4 regions of the Pseudomonas sp. HOU2 genome follow, and region 4 is predicted to be linked to each of the others. Evidence: predicted binding sites of a transcription regulator. Region 4 holds the regulator's gene; each other region holds the start of a gene.
The links. Region 4 encodes FliA, which starts transcription of late flagellar genes. Its sites were predicted from a motif close to CTAAAGTTTNNNNNNNNNNNGCCGNTAA; they were not measured.
Positions count from the first base shown of each region.

Region 1: the regulator FliA is predicted to act here: its motif matches at 1,204-1,231, upstream of ABV589_RS17055 (methyl-accepting chemotaxis protein).
Region 2: the regulator FliA is predicted to act here: its motif matches at 1,346-1,373, upstream of ABV589_RS24685 (methyl-accepting chemotaxis protein).
Region 3: the regulator FliA is predicted to act here: its motif matches at 784-811, upstream of ABV589_RS13835 (methyl-accepting chemotaxis protein).

Region 1 covers NZ_CP160398.1:3,764,962-3,767,163, reverse strand. The annotation lists gene tatC (twin-arginine translocase subunit TatC) at 1-376, shown strand, start outside; gene ABV589_RS17060 (16S rRNA (uracil(1498)-N(3))-methyltransferase) at 373-1,080, shown strand; gene ABV589_RS17055 (methyl-accepting chemotaxis protein) at 1,274-2,202, shown strand, end outside.
Region 2 covers NZ_CP160398.1:5,480,366-5,482,567, forward strand. The annotation lists gene ABV589_RS24685 (methyl-accepting chemotaxis protein) at 1-1,305, opposite strand, end outside; gene ABV589_RS24690 (Na+/H+ antiporter NhaC family protein) at 1,756-2,202, shown strand, end outside.
Region 3 covers NZ_CP160398.1:3,056,085-3,058,286, reverse strand. The annotation lists gene ABV589_RS13840 (LysR substrate-binding domain-containing protein) at 1-735, shown strand, start outside; gene ABV589_RS13835 (methyl-accepting chemotaxis protein) at 922-2,202, shown strand, end outside.
Region 4 covers NZ_CP160398.1:5,086,354-5,088,555, reverse strand. The annotation lists gene ABV589_RS23050 (protein phosphatase CheZ) at 1-46, opposite strand, end outside; gene ABV589_RS23045 (chemotaxis response regulator CheY) at 64-435, opposite strand; gene fliA (RNA polymerase sigma factor FliA) at 602-1,342, opposite strand; gene fleN (flagellar synthesis regulator FleN) at 1,339-2,169, opposite strand.

The DNA.
Region 1 (2,202 bases), 1.3 Mb from region 4:
GTTCTTCGCCGCCGCCACCCCGGCTGGCGTGGAAATGATGACCGACATCACCAGTTACCTCGACTTCGTGATGACGCTGTTCTTTGCCTTTGGTGTCGCGTTCGAAATCCCGGTGGCCGTGGTGCTGCTGGTGTGGATCGGCGTGGTCGACGTCAAATACCTGAAGAAGATTCGCCCGTACGTAATCATCGGCTGCTTCGTGGTCGGCATGATCCTCACCCCGCCGGACATCTTCTCGCAGACCCTGCTGGCGGTACCGATGTGGATGCTGTTTGAAATCGGCATTCTGTTCGGCGGCCTGATCAGCAAGCGCGAACGCCCGGACGAAACGCCAGCCGACGATCACAACGACCAGCCGCCAGCGACCCAGGCATGAACCTGCTGCTGCTCGAAGAGGCCGACTTCATCGCGGCCGACCGCGTCGTGCTGCGTGACCGGCGCCTGACCCACATGCAGGAAGTGCATCGCTCGGAAGTCGGGGACAGCCTGCGCGTGGGGCGCATCAACGGACTGATGGGTTCGGCTGAACTGCTGCGCCTCGAGGCCGGCGAGGCCGAGTTGCGCGTCATCCTCGATCAACCACCGCCGGCCAAGCTGCCGCTGACCCTGGTGCTGGCCCTGCCACGGCCGAAGATGCTGCGTCGAGTGTTCCAGACCGTGGCGACCATGGGCGTGTCGAAGGTGATTCTGGTCAACAGCTATCGGGTCGAGAAGAGCTTCTGGCAGACACCGTTTCTGGAGCCGGAAGCGATTCGCGAGAATCTGATCCTCGGCCTCGAACAGGCCCGCGATACCGTGCTGCCGGAAGTCATCATCGAGAAACGCTTCAAGCCGTTCGTCGAAGACCGCCTGCCGGCAATCAGCGAAGGCACCCTGGGTCTGGTCGGCCATCCCGGCAATTACCCGCCGTGCCCACGTGCGCTGAGCGAACCGGTGACCCTGGCGATCGGCCCCGAGGGTGGCTGGATCCCCTACGAAATCGACCTGCTGGGCAAGTCCGGCCTGCAACCGGTGCAACTGGGCGAGCGCATCCTGCGCGTCGAAACCGCCGTCACCGCCCTGCTCGCCCGCCTGTTCTGACACACCTCTCCCTGTAGGAGCTGCCGAAGGCTGCGATCTTTTGATCTTGTTTTTTTAACAGCAAGATCAAAAGATCGCAGCCTGCGGCAGCTCCTACACAAGGGTGGTGTCGGACAAATCGGGTTACAGATTGCCATCACCCCGCCGATACAGTCCCCATAAGTCCAATTAGTGGTCCGAGGGGAGTCGTCGCATGTACCGTTGGTTAGCCGAGAATCTTGGGAACGTCAGCGTCAAACGCAAGCTGGGCATCGGTTTCGGCCTGGTGCTGTTGCTCACCCTGCTGATTACCTTTACCGGCTGGACCGGCATGGGCGGCATCATCAGCCGTGGCGACAAGCTCGGCTTCATTTCCAGCCTCAACGAGCTGACCAAGGACCTGCGCTTGGCGCGTCTGGACTATGAAGCGCGTCGTGGCGAACAAGGCCCGGGCGCGGTCAACGAGTTGCTGGCCAAACTCGCCAGCGGCTTGCAAACCGCGCGCGGCCTGATCGAGCAGCCCGCAGATGCGGCCATGGTCGATCAGCAACTGGCCGCTGTCGCCGAGTACAAACGTGCCTTCGCCGACATGACACAGGCCACCGTGCAGCGTGAAGACGCGCGCAGCAAGCTCGGCGCCAGTGCCGACAATGCCGTGGCTAAAGTCTCGGAAGTCGAGAAATCCATGCTGCAGGGTGACAGCGTCGCGCAATTCAACAGCGTGATCGAACTGAGCAAACTGTTGCAGCAAGCGCGCTATCAGGTGCGTGGCTACACCTACAGCGGCAAGGCCGAGGCGGAGCAGCCCGCGCTGGACGCCATCGACAATGCGCTGAAAAACCTCGACAGCCTGCCGGCGAAACTGCCCGAACAGCACATCGCCAACCTGCAACAGGCCACCGACTCGATCAAGGCTTATCGCGCGGCGGTCGCTCAGTTCCGCGACTCGCAGGTGAACAATGCCAAGGCCGGGGCAACCATGACGGCTCAGGGCGACATCCTCCTCGACCTCAGCAAGAAGCTCACCGAATCACAAACCGTGGTGCGCGATACCGATGCCGCGCACGCCAAGAACATGCTGATCATCGCCACCCTACTCGCCGTGGCCTTCGGTTTGCTGGCCGCATGGGCGATCACCCGGCA
Region 2 (2,202 bases), 390 kb from region 4:
CGGCTGCAACTTGTCGAGGAACTTGTTGAACCAGCCGGCCAGTTGACCGAGTTCATCCTGCTTGTCATAGGCCAGACGGCGGGTCAGATCGCCCTCGCCACTGGCGATGTCTTCAAGCATGTGCGCCACGCCAAGAATCGGCTTGGTCACACTGCGCGCCATCAGCCACACCAGCAGCAGGCCGACCAGCGCCGCGAGCACGCCGAGGCTCAGTTCGATCAATGTGCCCGAGTTGTTGCTCGCATCCAGTTGCTGCTTGAGCGCTTCGGCGCGGCTGACCAGGACTTTTTCCGGCACATCGAGCAACACGCCCCACGCCGGCCCGCCGGGGATCGGCTGGAACGGCGACAGCACTTTCAACTGGCCGTTGCCGTGCAGGCTGCTGACGCTGCTGCTGGCGCCGAGTTGGCGCAGCAGTTCGGCGCCGCTGACGGTGTCCACGGCATCCAGGCGCTTGCTCAGTTTGCTGGCGTCCGGGCTGTAGCCGGCGAGCAGGCCGGTGGGGCTGATGATGCTCACGGCGGTCTGGCCGTCGTAGAGTTTTTTGCTCGCGCCCTGGCTGATCGCCTGCAGGCTGTTGAGGTTGATGTCCACCGACAGCGAGGCGATGACTTTGCCGTTGACCATCAGCGGGAAGACGATGCTGGTCATCAGCACGTTCTGACCGTCGATCACATAGAAGTACGGTTCGATCACGCACGGTTTGAGCGTGGTGCGCGGGCAGGTGAACCAGGCGTTGGCCGCCTGACCGCTGGGGCCGGTGCTGGTGTCAGCCATGTCGCTTTCCGGCAGGGCCATCGAGGTGACTTTGCCGGGAGTCGGCTGCGACCAGTACAGGGCGAAGCGGCCCTTGTCGTTGCTGCCCAGTTCGGCCTGACCGGCGAACAGTTCATCCTTGCCGTCCAGCGCGTTGGCTTCGAACACCAGCGACAGACCGAGCAGCTCCGGGTTGGCCTGCAGTGCGGACTTGACCTGACGGGTCATGTCTTCGCGCAGGTCGAAGGCATCGAGGAAGCGCTTCTCGGCCTGCTCGCGCAAAAACAGCACCTGACGCGAGAAACCGTGACCGTATTGATAGGCGTCCATGAACTGCTGGCGAATCCCGGCAGCCTGCACCTCACCCTGCGATTCAATGCGCGCCTGGGCCGACTCGGTCAGCATCTCCATGCTCGACGCCTTCACCAGCTCGGAGCTGTGCTCCATGCGGTACAGCGAAAGACCCACCAGCAGGGTCACGATGCCCGCCAGGCACAGGCCGGCGAGCAGGGTGATTTTCCATTGAATGGAAAGTTGTCTGAGCGACATGGAGACGTCCTTATTCGATAAATATCTGAGACTTTGCACTGTAACGGCCGCGTTTCGGCTTTCTTTATTGTTCAGGCGCAATATGACCGATTGCCGCAGCCGAGTGACATTTAGATCCCTGTGGCGAGGGAGCTTGCTCCCGCTGGGGTGCGTAGCGCCCCTAAATCCTGCTAACGCGGTCATTCAGGCATAACGCGTCTACCGGTTTTGCGACTGCTGCGCAGCCGAGCGGGAGCAAGCTCCCTCGCCACAGGGATCTCCTGCGCATCACCGGGTTGTGCATTGCCAGTTACATTTCAGTTCAGCGGCTCGCTTTGACACCGCCGCCACTCTGCGGCACAGTGCGCGCCCTTCTAATAAGACCCTCTTTGCAAATCCGCCGGTTAACCGTTGGCGGACTCATCCTGTCTGGCGGTGATGATTTCATCGCAGTGTTTTTGAGGTAGTGAAATGAATGCAGTGATTGCTGCGGTCGGCGTCATGCTGATCCTCAGCCTGTCCCGCGTGCACGTGGTGATCGCGTTGATCGTCGGTGCACTGGTCGGCGGCCTGACCGGTGGTCTGGGCATCGACGCCACGCTCAAGGCGTTCAACAGCGGCCTGGGTGGTGGGGCCACGGTGGCGTTGTCCTACGCGTTGCTCGGCGCTTTCGCCGTGGCGATTGCCAAGTCCGGCCTGGCCCATGCGCTGGCCGACAAGGCTCTGGCGATGGTTGACCGCCAGCATTCGAGCGGCGGCGGCAGCGTCAAATGGCTGCTGATCGGTCTGCTGTGGGTGGTGGCGATTGCCTCGCAGAACATTCTGCCGATCCACATTGCGTTCATTCCGCTGCTGGTGCCGCCGCTGCTTTATGTACTGACCAAGTTGCAGTTGGATCGCCGGCTGATCGCCTGCGTC
Region 3 (2,202 bases), 2.0 Mb from region 4:
ACCGAGTCAGCGCGCATGCTGTTGCCGGGGATCCGTGACGGTTTTGCGGCCCTAGAGCGCGCTTGCAACACCTTGCGCGCCGAAGACGACATCCTGCGCATGAAAGCGCCGTCGACCCTGACCATGCGCTGGTTGCTGGCGCGGCTCAGTCGCTTTCGTCATCTGCAACCGGGCAACGAAGTGCAACTGACCAGCGCCTGGATGGATGTGGACTCGGTGGATTTCAACAATGAACCGTTCGACTGCGCCGTGCTGCTGAGTGACGGGCATTTTCCGCCGGACTGGGAGGCCAGCCTGTTGTTTCCGGAAGAGCTGATTCCAGTGGGTGCGCCGAATCTGCTGAATGACCAGCCGTGGGATGTCGCACGCCTGGCCTCCACCGAACTGCTGCACCCGACCCCGGACCGGCGCGACTGGCGCAGTTGGCTGGAGCACATGGGCCTGTCCGATCAGGTGTCGCTCAAGGGCGGGCAGGTGTTCGATACCCTGGAATTGGGCATGATCGCCGCCGCCCGAGGCTACGGTGTGTCGATGGGCGATCTGCTGATGGTCGCCGAGGATGTCGCGCAGGGACGCTTGAGTCTGCCGTGGCCGACTGCCGTCGCCAGCGGACTGAATTATTACCTGGTGTGGCCAAAAACCCGTCCGGGAGGTGAACGTTTGCGCCGTCTCAGCGACTTCCTGCAAGGCGAAGTGCGCGCCATGGCGTTGCCGGTGGTCAAGCGCTTGAGCTGACGTTCGAGCCCGCACAATGCCGGCCTCGGGCCATAACCCCGCTATTTACTCAAGTATTCGCATTCACCGCCGAAAATGAGCATGTGGAACCGCCGTGCCGGTTGCCACGATTCACCCCCATTATTAGAACATTCCGAGCAATTGCTGCGATCAGGGAGGATCCGGTGGCTCGGCCAGGAGCTGTCCATGTCTCAACCTCGTGCCCGGATCGCCTCGCAGCTGGGTCTTGCGCTCGCCGTGATTCTTGCGATTGTCATCAGTGGCAGTACGGTGTTCGCCCTGCGTTCGCTGGATACCGCCAACCTTGCCACCCGTGAAGAACACCTCGCCAGTGAGGCGCGACTGCTGGCCGACCAGTTGAGTACCTTCCACGGCACGCTGCGCGAAAGCACCCAGCGTCTGAGCGGGTTGTTCGAAAAGCGCTTCAGTGCCGGCCTGAGCATTCACCCGGATGAACCGGTGAGTGTCGCTGGCACCCAGACGCCGGGCCTGCACCTGGGCAGCGAAGTGTTGAACAACAACTTCAAGGAAGTCGACGAGTTCAAGCAGATGACCGCTGGGGTCGCCACCCTGTTCGTGCGCAGCGGCGAAGACTTCGTGCGCGTCAGCACTTCCCTGACCAAGCAGGACGGCACTCGTGCGATCGGCACCTTGCTCGACCACGCCCACCCGGCCTATGCGAAGTTGATGGCAGGCCAAGGTTATGTCGGTCGCGCCTTGCTGTTCGACCGCTCCTACATGACTCAGTACACGCCAGTGCGCGACGGCAGCGGCAAGGTGATTGCGGTGCTGTTCGTCGGCTTCGACTACACCGATGCGCAGAACGCCCAGTTCGCCAACCTCAAGCGCTTCCGTATCGGCCAGAACGGTTCGCTGGCGTTGCTCGATGAGCAAAACAAATGGCTGGTCGCCCCGGCCGGTGTACAAGCGTTGGATCAGGCCGTTCCGGTGATCAAGGGTCTGGCGGCGAAACCGGGCAAAGGTGAGTTCTGGAGCGACACCGCTGAAGATTTCTACAGCATCGCCGTACCGTTCGACGGCGGGCCGTGGTCGGTGGTGGCGAGCATGCCGAAATCCGAGATTCGCGCGGTGACCTGGAGCGTCGGCACCCAACTCGCCATCGGCAGCCTGCTGGCGATGCTGATCGCGGTGGGGGCGGCGATGTGGCTGCTGCGCAGCAAGCTGCAACCGCTGGGCGATCTGGTGCGTCAGGCCGAAGCGCTGGGCGCCGGTGATCTGAGCGTGCGCCTGAACGTAGCGAGCAACGACGAAATCGGTCAGCTGTCGCGCGCGTTCAACCAGATGAGCCAGGCGCTGTCGACCATGGTCGAGCACATCCGTCGTTCTTCGGAAGAGGTCAACAGCCGCGCTCAGGCGCTGTCCGGTTTGTCCGGCGGCGCGTACGAAGGCATGGAACAGCAGTCCGGCGAAATCACCAGCATGGCCGGCGCAGTTGAAGAGTTCAGC
Region 4 (2,202 bases):
TCAGGGTCGACTCGAAATCGCCCTGTGAAGATTCGTTATGCTCCATAGCTCCCCCGCGCGTCATCAGCCGATGCGTTCGAAAATCTTCTCGATTTTGTCTTTCAACGCCTGAGCCGTGAAAGGTTTGACCACGTAGCCGTTCACACCGGCCTGAGCGGCCTCGATGATTTGCTCGCGCTTGGCTTCAGCGGTCACCATCAGCACCGGCAGATGCTTGAGTTTTTCATCGGCACGCACGTGGCGCAGCAAGTCGATACCGGTCATGCCCGGCATGTTCCAGTCCGTTACCAGAAAGTCGATGCTGCCGCTGTTGAGCACCGGAATGGCGGTCGTGCCATCGTCGGCCTCGACGGTGTTGGTGAACCCGAGATCGCGCAGCAGGTTCTTGATGATCCGCCGCATCGTTGAGAAGTCATCAACGATGAGGATTTTCATGTCTTTGTTCAATTCGACCTCCAAGCAGTCTTAAACGCGCCCAGCACCTGGACGCGCCACTTCAATCAATCGGCGCAGCACTCGAAGACTGTCTGGAGCACAACAGAGCAAGACCGGTGCCGTTCATCACCGCACCAGCCTCGTTCGCAGTGTCCCCACACTGCCTTCAGCGCGCTCGCCACTCCCCCAAACGCCCCCGCAAACGGGCCGCGCACTGGCTGTGTAACTGGCTGACCCGCGATTCACTGACGCCAAGGACTTCACCGATTTCCTTGAGGTTCAGTTCTTCGTCGTAGTACAGCGCCAACACCAGTCGCTCACGCTCCGGCAAATTGGCAATCGCGTCCGCCAGCGCCGCCTGGAAGCGTTCATCTTCCAGATCGCGTGACGGCTCAAGATGAGCACTGGCGCCATCCTCGTGCAGCCCTTCGTGTTCGCCGTCCTGCAACAGGTCGTCGAAACTGAACAGCCGGCTGCCCAGGGTGTCATTCAAAATCCCGTAGTAATCGTCGAGACTCAATTGGAGTTCGGCCGCAACCTCGTGATCTTTAGCGTCACGGCCGGTTTTAGCTTCAATTGCGCGAATTGCGTCGCTGACCATACGGGTGTTGCGGTGAACCGAGCGCGGAGCCCAGTCCCCTTTGCGTACTTCGTCGAGCATCGCGCCGCGGATCCGGATGCCCGCGTACGTTTCGAAACTGGCGCCTTTGCTGGCGTCGTATTTGGTCGAGACTTCGAGCAGGCCGATCATCCCGGCCTGAATCAGGTCTTCAACCTGCACACTCGCCGGCAAGCGCGCCAGCAGGTGATAGGCAATGCGCTTGACCAGTGGCGCGTAACGCTCGATCAACTCGTATTGCGCGTCACGTGCCGACTTCTTGTAGTAGTTCATACCGCTCGCGGTCATAACACAGGCCCTGCCGTTTGCTGCACGAGGCGCTCGACGAAAAACTCCAGGTGACCGCGCGGGTTGGCAGGCAGCGGCCAGGTATCGACCTTCTGCGCGATCGCCTTGAATGCCAGCGCGCACTTGGAACGCGGAAAGGCTTCATAGACCGCTCGCTGCTTCTGCACGGCCTTGCGCACGCTTTCGTCGTACGGCACGGCGCCGACGTATTGTAAGGCGACGTCGAGGAAGCGATCCGTGACCTTGGTCAACTTGGCGAACAGATTGCGCCCTTCCTGCGGGCTCTGCGCCATGTTGGCGAGGACGCGGAAGCGGTTCATGCCGTAGTCACGGTTGAGCAGTTTGATCAGCGCGTAGGCGTCGGTGATCGAGGTCGGCTCGTCGCAGACCACCAGCAACACTTCCTGGGCGGCGCGGACAAAACTGACTACCGAGTCACCAATACCCGCAGCGGTGTCGATCACCAGCACATCGAGGTTGTCGCCGATGTCGCTGAAGGCCTGAATCAGACCGGCATGTTGCGCCGGGCTCAGGTGCACCATGCTTTGGGTGCCGGAGGCGGCCGGCACGATGCGGATCCCGCCGGGCCCCTGCAACAGCACGTCGCGCAGCTCGCAGCGGCCTTCGATCACATCGGCCAGAGTACGTTTGGGGGTCAGCCCCAGCAGAACGTCGACGTTCGCCAGCCCCAGATCGGCGTCCAGCAGCATGACCCGACGGCCAAGCTCTGCCAGCGCCAGAGACAAGTTCACTGACACGTTAGTCTTGCCGACGCCACCTTTGCCGCCGGTCACCGCGATCACCTGTACGGGATGCATGCTGCCCATGTTATTTCTTTACCTTGTCTTGCATAGACGGAG